DNA from 2 places in the Nonomuraea sp. NPDC050478 genome. Region 2 is predicted to be linked to the other one. Evidence: predicted binding sites of a transcription regulator. Region 2 holds the regulator's gene; the other holds the start of a gene.
What was found. The regulator LexA, encoded in region 2, represses DNA repair genes until DNA is damaged. The targets are predictions, from matches to a motif close to TCGAACANNTGTTCGA.

Region 1 (5,209 bases), on a different contig from region 2:
GCCATGCGGGCGGGCACCTGGGAGCGGGGCGAGCTGATCATCTGCGCCTCCAGCGGCACCGGGCCGCTCAGGCGGGTGTTCCTGGGCGACACCAGCATCAAGATCGTACGGGCGGCGACCTGTCCCGTCCTGGTTCTGACACGCCAGGCCTGACTTCTTCGCCCCCGGTGCCGAAACCGCTGTGGTTACTCGGCAAACTATGACGAAGTACAGTTACTACGGGGACAGAAGGGGCTAATGAGGCGTTCCATGCTGGACCGGATTCGGCATCTTTTTTCCAATCAGCTTGACCTTAGGCGTCGACCCCTTTACCGTCACTGTGCGTAACCAGCACCTGCGCGGCGTCCTGGGGTGAACCCAGGGCCATCGCTACCGATTGGTGCCCGAGCGGCATCGGACCCCCGGTGGCAACGGCATTCGCCGCAAGGGAGCACAATCTACTGAGAGCTATAGATACGAGGAGCCGGGGGGCCACACGATGCCGTCTGAGTACGCAAAGTCGCTTGGTGCACGACTCCGCGCGATCCGCACCCAGCAGGGCCTGTCCCTGCATGGAGTCGAGGAGAAGTCGCGTGGCAGGTGGAAGGCCGTGGTCGTGGGCTCGTACGAGCGCGGCGACCGTGCGGTCACGGTGCAGAAGCTTGCCGAGCTTGCCGACTTCTACGGGGTGCCCGTCTCCGAGCTGCTGCCCGGCGGTGCCGCGCCGAGCCCGCTCGGGCCGACGCCCAAGCTTGTGATCGACCTGGAGAGGCTGGCCACGCTGCCCAAGGAGAAGGCGGGGGCGCTGGCCCGCTACGCCGCCACGATCCAGAGCCAGCGGGGCGACTACAACGGCAAGGTGCTGTCGATCCGCCAGGAGGATCTGCGCTCTCTGGCCGTGATCTATGACAAGTCGCCGAGTGAGCTCACCGAGGAGCTGATCAGCTGGGGCGTCCTCGACGCCGAGGCCCGCCGGGCGGTCGAGACGTTCTGACCCGGCTCCCACAGCCGCGGCAAGGGGCGCGCCCATCCGGGCGTGCCCCTTGCTTGTTTTCTGACAAAGCCCCGCACAACAGACATTTCGCCGGGCCCAAAAAGCGGTCCGCCGCCATTCCCTCAGTGGGTTCTCGATAATCCAACAAACCTCGTGTTTAGTCCCCGGCGCCCTTCACTCGCCTGTCAACCTCGTGCTCCCGTGCGGGGCGCGGGAAACGCGACCCTCCGGCGGTCACGGCGCCGGGCCATCGCCACCGGGGCGCGAGACGGGAGAAGTGCCGCTACTCACGGCAGGAGCCCGCCTGCAGCGACATCTTGGCCGCCTCTCCCCACACCGGGCTCATCCTCATGGCGCGGTACAGCACCGACCCGAAGTAGCGGGTGTTGTACCGATAGCCGGACTCCAACTGGCCCTTCACGGCCCAGCGGACCTTGTTCCTGCCCAGGTCCACGAACCAGTGACCAGCAGTGATCTTGTACGTGCACACGACGGGCTCCGCCGCCGACGCGGCGCCCGGGAACACCGCTCGGGCCACCAGGACGGTGGCCGCCGCAGCGGTGGCGAACCCGGCTCTGCGCTTTCCCATACTGTCTCCCTGCTCATGACCGCCGACGCTTCCGGCGGCGCGGCTCCCCTTTCGAAGCCGACACGGCAACCAGGGCCGCCCTCGTCACAGCTTCGCCGCGACATCGGCTCGGCGCCGGCGCAGAGCAGAATGAGGCACCACATGCCTATGACCTCGGCGAGCGCCTGGCAGGAGCCGCCCATCTGGGGTGTCTTCATCGGGCTTGCCCGTCCCGGGCTCAAGCGTCGACCCACGAGCGTCGCGACGCGGGGACGCCTCACGGGCGTCGGCTCACGGGCGTCGGCAGGCGTCAGCTCGCGTGCGCGGATCGCGGGCAGACGGCAGGCGTCAGCTCACGTGCGCAGTTCGCGGGCAGCCTGACAGGCGCTACCTCCTCAACCCGCGCGCTACGACCGCCCTCGTCCGCCCTTACGGGATGCGCCGGGTCGTCCGGACGGCGGAGGAGGCGGGTTTCGCCGCCATCGGGTGTATCGAGCAGCTCGCGTGCGCAGCGCAGGGCCCCGGGGCGTTCCAGCTCAACGGGCGTCTGCGGGACGCAGGACTGCGGGCGTCTGCGGGACGCAGGACTGCGGGCTCGGGACCCACAGCAGGCCGGCTGCTGCTCGGCAAGGCGAGCAACGTGCCGGAAAAAGCGGCGGACATCCCACCGGCGCGGTGACCGCCGGAACGGCCGGCGCCTGGCCCCGTTACGTCTCCTCATGCGAGGGCGTGGACGGCAGGGAGACCGGGGCGCTCGTAGGGGGTGGGTGGGATGTCAACCCGCCAGGGGCACGTCCACGGGGAGCTGGGGCTGGGCAGGGACGCCCAGGATGTCCTCGACCGTGCAGACGAAGGTCTCGGCCTCCGCCAGGAGCTCGTCGGCGTCCGTGGCGCTGACGCCGCGCACCAGGCCGGCCTCGGCGGCGGCCCGCTTGGCCGCGCTGGCCGCGAAGTAGGCCGCCCAGTCGGCGAGCGACGGCTCGGTCTCGGGCAGCAGCTCCCATGCGCTGCGCAGGCGGCGTCTGCGACCCTGGGTGGGCTGCGGGCGGGCGGCCAGGATCGCCGCGGCGGCGCGCAGGGCGGCCAGGTGGGCCGACACGTAGCGCGATGCCGGGGAGCGAGCCGTCGCCGCCTCCGCCAGGCAGGAACGTGAATCCGTCAGGTGAGCCCGAACCGCAGGCGATAGCCGGGGCCCGGGCGTTTCTCTGGGCCGTGGTGCCATGTCGTTCGCCTCCTAGAGTCGTGGCGACTCCCGGCGTGTCCGCCGTTGAGGTCAACGATCGCAGACCCCACCGACATTTCCGCCGGGCCGGCCGGACGAGGAGCTTCCCCTCTCCCCGTCCGGCCAGGACGCGCCCACTCGTCTCCGCCGACGACGAGGACGCGCCCTTCGCCCTCGGAGCCTGACCGCGGGTCCGCGCTGGGGGAGCGCATGGCCCGCGACCAGGTCCTTCCGACGTGAGCCGCGAGCCTCACGTCACATGGTCGAACATAATTTCGATCACGCGCGGTGTCAACTGCTTCCACGAACACAGGTTCGATGACCATGACGGTGTCACCGGCGGGCTGCAACGCCGCTCACCTCACTCGCGAACGCCCCTGAACCCCCGCACCTCCGGCGAATCCGGGGTTTCCGACCCGCCGCCGTCCCCAAGAGCAGCCCCCGGACGCGGACGGCATACCACGGGCACTCTCAGGAGAGCCCAGGCCGTCATGAGCGCTCTGAGGAGATGGTGCACCACAGGACACCCCTCTCAGGGAGCTGACGCTCTTATGAGCGTCCCCGGGGAGACGACGTGCTCCAGGGAGTGCCGACGCTGTCACGAGCGCCTCTGGGGAGACGACATGCCACAGGGCGTTCTCAAGGGAAACTTCGAGACCTGCACTACGGAGATGGCGGGGCCTTGCGCACTACGGAGACGGCGGGATGTTCAGGCAGGTGTGCGGGGGTGGATGGGGTGGTGCTTCCGAGCGGGAGGAGCTGGCTCAGCGCCGTTTCGCGAGCAGAGAGAGCCCAGTCCGGCAGCGTTCCGCGAGTGGAGAGAGCCCGCTCCGGCGGCGTTCCCGAGATCGCGGGTCATGGTTACGATGGCGGGATGGGGCCCATCCTGATCAACGCCATCCTCACCGCTCCCGCCCTGGCGCTCCTCCTCATCCCGTTCCATGACGAATCCGGTGCCGTCGACAGCCGCAACGGCCTGGCCGGGTTGCGCACTCGGGAGACGCTCGCCTCACGCGAGGCATGGGACGCGGCGCACACCTGGGCCAAGGTCCCGATGCGCATGCTGGCCGCGGCCATGGCGGGGGTGCTGGTGGTGTCAGCCGCCGCCGAGCTGGCGGTCGGGCTGCCGGAGGGTGTCCAGGTGGCCACGATCCTGGCGCAGGCCGGGTTGCTCATAGGCGGGCTGGGCCTGATCGGCTGGCGCGCTCACCGCGTGGCCGCACGCGTGAACCGCGAACTCGCAGGCCGGCCCGCATGAGCGGCCGAGCCGGCACAGCCCCGGCGCTCCTCCCACAACGACTCCCCGGCCCCTCAGAACACCGCCTCGGCCAGGCGCAAGGCGGTCGCGGACGACGGAAGACCGTCGAGGCCGGAACGCGGGAGGGCGGTGGGTCGTTCGGGTGGGTGGCGCGGCCCGTGGCGTTGGTCGCCGGGGCGGCCGCCGCCGTCGGGTTCGCGTGGGAGGCGCAACTGCCGCTGGGCGAAGACGTCCTGCACGTGGGCGGCCCGGTCGTCCTGCGGGGCCTGCGGCAGAAGCTGGCGCGGCTGGTGTACGACGGCCGGTACGGGGTGAACACGGCGGATTTCGCCGACCTGAGCGAGTTCGGTCTCGATCACCCGGAACGGGTCTACTACTCCCCCGCCCACTGGGGCACGCTGCGCCGGGCGCTGCCCGTGAGCGACGTGAGCGAGCACGACGTGTTCCTCGATCTCGGCGCGGGCAAGGGCCGGATGGCGCTGGAGGCCGCCAGCCGCTACCCGTTCGGACGGGTGATCGGGGTGGAGCTGTCGCCCGAGCTGACGGAGATCGCGCGGTCCAACCTGGCCGGCACGCGGCTGCGGCTGCGTGCCGGCGGCGTCGAGTTCGTGCACTCGGACGTGCTGGAGTACGACATCCCCGACGACGTCAGCGTGGTGTTCCTGAACAACCCGTTCCGCGGGCGGATCTTCGCCGCCGCCGTGGACCGGCTGATCGCCTCCGCCGACCGCAGCCCGCGCCCCGTCACCGTCGTCTACTTCAACCCCGTCGAGGAGGCCTACCTGCTCGGCACGGGCCGTTTCCGCCACGTGCGGACGGTGCGGCGCGGGACGGGCGACGGCGTGTTCGGCACGACCCGCGTCTACGCTCTCAGACAGCCTTGAGCGCGCCCGAAGGACACAGCGTCACGGCTCGCCGAGCCCCCTCCTCCAGCTCGGCGGGCGGCACGGGCTGCAGGAGCACGACCGTCCCGTCCTCCTCGCTCTGATCGAAAACCTCTGGCACGGTGAGCGCGCACATGCCCGCACCGATGCACACGTTCGTGTCGGCTTCTATCTTCATGAATCCCTGCTTACCAGGTGACGGGCAGCCGGTGCACGCCGTAGATGGCCATGTCCGCCCTGAGCGGCACCTCGTCGGCCGGCACCGCGAGCCGCAGGCCGGGGAAGCGGCGCAGCAGGGCCGCGA
Region 2 (5,209 bases):
TGCGTAACGCGACCGGCCCTGTCAACCTGTGCGGCGCGACCGGCCCTGTCGATCCGCGCGAACCTCGGGAACCAGCCCATCCTTGGCCGGCCGAGCTGCGCTGGAGTCCCGGGCACGACGACGCGGCGACGCGCCCGCACCGCGTCCCCTTCAATCGCGCCGTCCCCCTTACGCGTCCGGCGCCTCGATTGCAGGTCCGCCGGGGCCCGCTCCCCCTGCGCTGCGCGCGCACTCCCCTTGGGTACCATCGACGCCCCGTCCCGCCGGAGCCCCCGCACTCGGGCCGGGGACACCGGCGACCGCTCAGCGCGACCGTCGCCGAGCCCGTCTTCGCCGGTGAGGCCGGAACGCCGCAGAGGGCCGTCGTCCGTCAGGCGCCTTTCCGGCGCACCCTGCCTCCGGCGCCGCTCCACGACCCGCCGCTCGCCCCCCGCCTGGCGCCCACCGTTGACAACCTGACCGACTCCGGGCACGCGCTCACCCGCCGCCCGGCGCCCGCCATTGACGGCCTGGCCAACTCGCGGCCCACGCTCTCCCCCTCGAACAGACCCGCCGTTCACGACCTGACCGGGTCCAGGCGCACACTCTTCCGTACGGACGGACCCGCCATTGACGACGCCTCCCGGCGCACGCTCGCCCGCCGCCTGGCGCCCGCCGTTGACGACCTGACCGGCTCCGGGCGCTCGCTCTCCCCCTCGGACGGACCCGCCGTTGACGACCTGACCGGCTCCGGGCGCTCGCTCTCCCCCTCGGACGGGCCCGCCGTCGCTTCTCCCCCACCTGCCAGGGCTGGTGTCCGAGTCGGGGCGGGCTGGGGGGACGAGGTACAGGTGGGGGCGCTTGCCGTCGGCGGCCCATCGCGATCGAGGGCCCGCTCCGCCGTCGTTATTCCGCCTGGGCGCTTCGGGGCGAGGGTGGCGTCCCTGAGGGCTCCCCTCCTGGGTGGCGTCGACGATGAGGGTGAGGCGCTTGACGTGGTCGCCGGTCGGATCCGCCATCAGATCATCCCGTGGATGCGGCCCGTGGGTGAGCCCGCTGCGCAGTGGCTCCGTCTGGTCGTTCGCATGATGGACCTCCCGCCGTCGTGGCCCCCGGAAACGGCCGTAGAAAGATCGGCAAATCGAACACGGTGTCGATCGAACTCCCGTACGATGTTCTACACCACACTGCCGACATTTTCGAGGAAGACTCGAACAACTGTTTGAAGATGATCTTCAACAGAGATACGGTCGCTGTGTGCGACATCAGGACCACGGACCGGGAGCCTCGCCCGCGGGGCGGGTTGCCGGGCGAGGAGGAGAGGCATGAGCGAGCGGGATGACGCCAATGGGGTCAGTGACCTCGCGGTGCGAAGGCGTGACTCACTGGGGCTGACCCCCAGGCAACGCAAGATCCTCGAGGTGATCCGCGACTCGGTGCAGCAGCGCGGCTATCCGCCGTCCATGCGCGAGATCGGCGAGGCCGTCCAGTTGACCAGCACGTCCAGCGTGTCGCACCAGTTGACGGCTTTGCAGCGCAAGGGCTATCTGCGGCGAGACCCCCACCGCCCGCGCGCGCTGGAGGTGCGGCTGCCGGGTGAGCCGGTGCTGTGGGTCGACCCCGACACCGCCACCGACGACGCCCCCGTCAACAGGCCCACCGCCGCCTACGTCCCGCTGGTCGGCCGCATCGCCGCCGGTGGCCCGATTCTGGCCGAGGAGAGCGTCGAGGACGTCTTCGCGCTTCCCAAGCAGCTGGTCGGCGAGGGCACGCTCTTCCTCCTGCAGGTCACCGGTGACTCGATGATCGACGCCGCGATCGCCGACGGCGACTGGGTCGTGGTCCGGCAGCAGCCGGTCGCCGAGAGCGGCGACATCGTGGCCGCGATGATCGAGGGCGAGGCGACGGTCAAGACCTTCAAGCGCAAGGACGGCCACGTCTGGCTGGTGCCGCACAACGACAACTACGAGCCCATCCCCGGCGACGAGGCCAGCGTCCTGGGCAAGGTCGTGGCGGTCCTGCGCCGCCTCTGACCCCTCGCCGTGTGAGACGCGGTGCGGCCGTCCCGCACCGCGCTCCTCACCGGCTCTCGCGCACCAGCCCGCCGATGGCCGCCGTCCTCCTCTCCGCGCGCGTCCTGTCCGGCGGGCGCCTCTCCGGCTGCCCGGGTTCCATGGTTCCGTCGCACACGGCGCGTCTCCGGGCAAGTGCACCTACCTCCACCCTTGTCCGGTAACCAGCCGCATTCCGGCGGTTGATCGCAGTCCATAATCTCGGCGGCATGGAGAAGATCGAGACGAGGCCGAGTGCCGGGCGGCGGCTGGCCGGGGCCGGCCTGTGGGTGCTCCAGGTGGTCATGGCGGGCATGCTGCTGATGGCGGCGATGGGCAAGTTCACCGGGGCTGAGCCGTCGGTGTCCACGTTCGAGGCGATCGGATGGGGCGACTGGTTCCGCTACCTGGTCGCGGTGCTGGAGGTCGCGATGGCGGTATGCCTGCTGGCGCCCCCGGTGGCCGGAGCGGCCGCGCTGGCGGGCGCCGGGCTGATGGCCGGTGCGGTGCTGACCGAGGCGTTCGTGAGCGGCGGGCCTGTGGCGCTGCCGCTGGTCCTGCTCGTGGTGAGCGGGCTGATCGCGTGGGGGCGGCGTGATCGTACGGACCGGCTGTGGCGGTCGCTGGCCGGCGGCTGATCCGTACGAAGGCCGACATTCCTAGAATGTCTGGGTGAGCGACACATTCGTGGGTGAAGCGTTCAAAGCACGCAACGACGGGCTCAAGTGGGCGAAGGCCGACCCGGGGGTCATCCCCGCGTGGGTGGCCGACATGGACCTGCCGTCCGCTCCCGAGGTGGTCGAGGCGCTGCGCCGCCGGGCGGAAGGCGACCTCGGCTATCCCTCGTGGCTCGACAGCCCCCAGAGCGGGCCGCTCGCCGAGGCGTTCGCGGAGCGGATGGCCGCCCGATACGGGTGGGAGCCCGATCCGGGCCTGGTCCGCTCCTACTCCGACATCAACCAGGCCCTGCAGGTGCTGCTGCACGTGTGGACGGCCCCGGGAGACGGGGTGGCGCTGCACACCCCGGCCTATCATCCGTTCCTCGGCACGCTGGAGACCATGGACCGGCCGCTGCGCCCCATCCGGCTCGTGCCGGACGGCGACTCGTGGCGCGCCGAGATCCCCGACCTGTCCGGGTGCAAGGTGCTGCTGCTGGTCAACCCGCAGAACCCGACCGGCCGCGTCTTCACCCGGGCCGAGCTGGAGGAGCTCGCCGAGCTGGCCGAACGGCACGATCTGCTGGTCATCTCCGACGAGATCCACGGGGACCTGGTGTACGAGCCGAACCGGCACATCCCGTTCGGCACGATCCTGCCTGACCGGACGGTCACCCTGACCTCGGCCACCAAGGCGTTCAACCTGGGCGGGATCCGCTGCTCGGTGGCGCACCTCGGCTCCCCCGGGCTGCGCGGGGCGCTGGACGCCCAGCCGCCGTTCCTCTTCGGCTCGGCGAACGTGTTCGGCGTGGAGGCGACCGTCGCCGCCTGGCGGCACGGTGACGCCTGGCTGGCGGACACGGTCGCGCTGCTCGACCGGAACCGGCGCGTCATCGCCGAACACCTGCCCGAGGGCGTCACGTACCGCGTGCCGGAGGCCACCTACCTGGCATGGCTCGACTACGGCCGTCCCGCGGTGGCGGAGCAGCTGGAGCGGGAGGCGAAGGTCCTCCTCAGCGACGGCGCCGTGTTCGGGCCGGGCGGCGAGACGTTCGTCCGGCTGAACTTCGCCACCTCCGAGCCCGTTCTCGCCGAGATCCTGCGGAGGATCGCCACCGTGACCTCCTGATCGGCCGGGCGGGGACGGCTCTCCGGCCGAGGAGCCGTCCCCCGGGGTCGTTACGGCAGGGGCGGGAGGTCGGGCGGGGTGGCGGCGGGGCGCTCCTCCAGGGCGGAGAGTGCCAGCTCCACGGCCTTCTCCAGCTGAGGGTCGCGGCCGGCCGCGCGGTCCTGCGGTGTCATGACGACCTCGATGTCCGGGTCGACGCCGTGGTTCTCCACTCCCCAGCCGTGCCCTTCCAGCCAGAACGAGTAGCGCGGCTGGGTGACGACGGTGCCGTCGACCAGCGAGTAGCGCGAGTCGATGCCGATCACGCCGCCCCAGGTGCGGACGCCGACGAGGGGGCCGATGCCGCGGTTCTTGATGCCGGCGCTCACGATGTCGCCGTCGGAGCCGGCGAACTCGTCGGTCACGGTGACGACGGGCCCGCGCGGGGAGTCCTCGGGGTAGCGCATCGGCTGGTGGCCGCGGACCCGGATCCAGCCGGTGACCTTGCGCGACAGCTTCTCCAGGATGAGCTCGGACACGTGCCCGCCGCCGTTCTCGCGCACGTCCACGACGAGTCCCTCGTACGCCATCTCGGTACGCAGGTCGCGGTGGAACTGCGCCCACCCGGACGCCACCATGTCGGGCACGTGCAGGTAGCCGAGCCGCCCGCCGGACGCCTCCCGGACGAACGCGCGCCGGCCCTCGACCCAGTCGTGGTAGCGCAGCCGGGTCTCGTCGGCGATCGGGGTGACCACGACCTTGCGGGTCTCGCCGCCGGCGGCCGGGCGGACGGTCAGCTGGATCGGCTGGTTCGCGGTGCCCGCCAGGAGCGGGAGCGGCCCGCGTACCGGATCGACGGGGCGGCCGTTGACGGCGACGAGGGCGTCGCCCTGGCGGACCGCGACGCCGGGCGCGAGCAGCGGCGAGCGCGCGTCGTGGTCGGACGACTCGCCCGCGATGACGCGCTCGACCCGCCAGGTGCCGTCCTCGTCGCGGGCCAGGTCGGCGCCGAGCAGGCCCTGGCGGCGGCGCGGGTCGACCGTGGGGCCGTTGCCGATGGCGTACGCGTGGGAGGTGCCGAGCTCGCCCTGCACCTCCCAGAGCAGGTCGATCAGCTCCGAGTAGGCGCCGATGCGCTCGGCGAAGGGCGCGTAGCGGTCGAGGACGCCCTGCCAGTCGACGCCGTTCATGTCGGCGCGCCAGAAGTGGTCGCGCATGAGCCGGCCGGCCTCGCGGTAGCCCTGCCGCCATTCGGCGACGGGGTCGAGCTGGACGGCGACCCGGTCGAGCTCGATGGTGACGACCTCGTCGCCCTCGCTCGCGGAGCGGGTCTGCAGGCCGTTCTTGCCGTTGAGCACGAGCCGGGTGCCGTCGCCGCTCACCTCGAAGGCGCGGAACTCCTTGCCCAGCTCGCT

Region 1: ACIBF7_RS13135 (SAV_6107 family HEPN domain-containing protein) is a predicted target of LexA. The motif match lies at 3,027-3,042, and genes of this name have one in related genera.

The regions. Positions count from the first base shown of each region.
Region 1 is NZ_JBITHT010000002.1:1,107,784-1,112,992, forward strand. Features, by position in the region: gene ACIBF7_RS13120 (universal stress protein) at 1-153, shown strand, start outside; gene ACIBF7_RS13125 (transcriptional regulator) at 479-973, shown strand; gene ACIBF7_RS13130 (hypothetical protein) at 1,257-1,562, opposite strand; gene ACIBF7_RS13135 (SAV_6107 family HEPN domain-containing protein) at 2,317-2,763, opposite strand; gene ACIBF7_RS13140 (SdpI family protein) at 3,638-4,021, shown strand; gene ACIBF7_RS13145 (class I SAM-dependent methyltransferase) at 4,180-4,905, shown strand; gene ACIBF7_RS13150 (ferredoxin) at 4,892-5,083, opposite strand; gene ACIBF7_RS13155 (cytochrome P450) at 5,094-5,209, opposite strand, start outside.
Region 2 is NZ_JBITHT010000003.1:1,068,502-1,073,710, forward strand. Features, by position in the region: gene ACIBF7_RS19225 (hypothetical protein) at 1-140, opposite strand, end outside; gene lexA (transcriptional repressor LexA) at 1,305-2,012, shown strand; gene ACIBF7_RS19235 (DoxX family protein) at 2,261-2,668, shown strand; gene ACIBF7_RS19240 (MalY/PatB family protein) at 2,703-3,815, shown strand; gene ACIBF7_RS19245 (S41 family peptidase) at 3,866-5,209, opposite strand, start outside.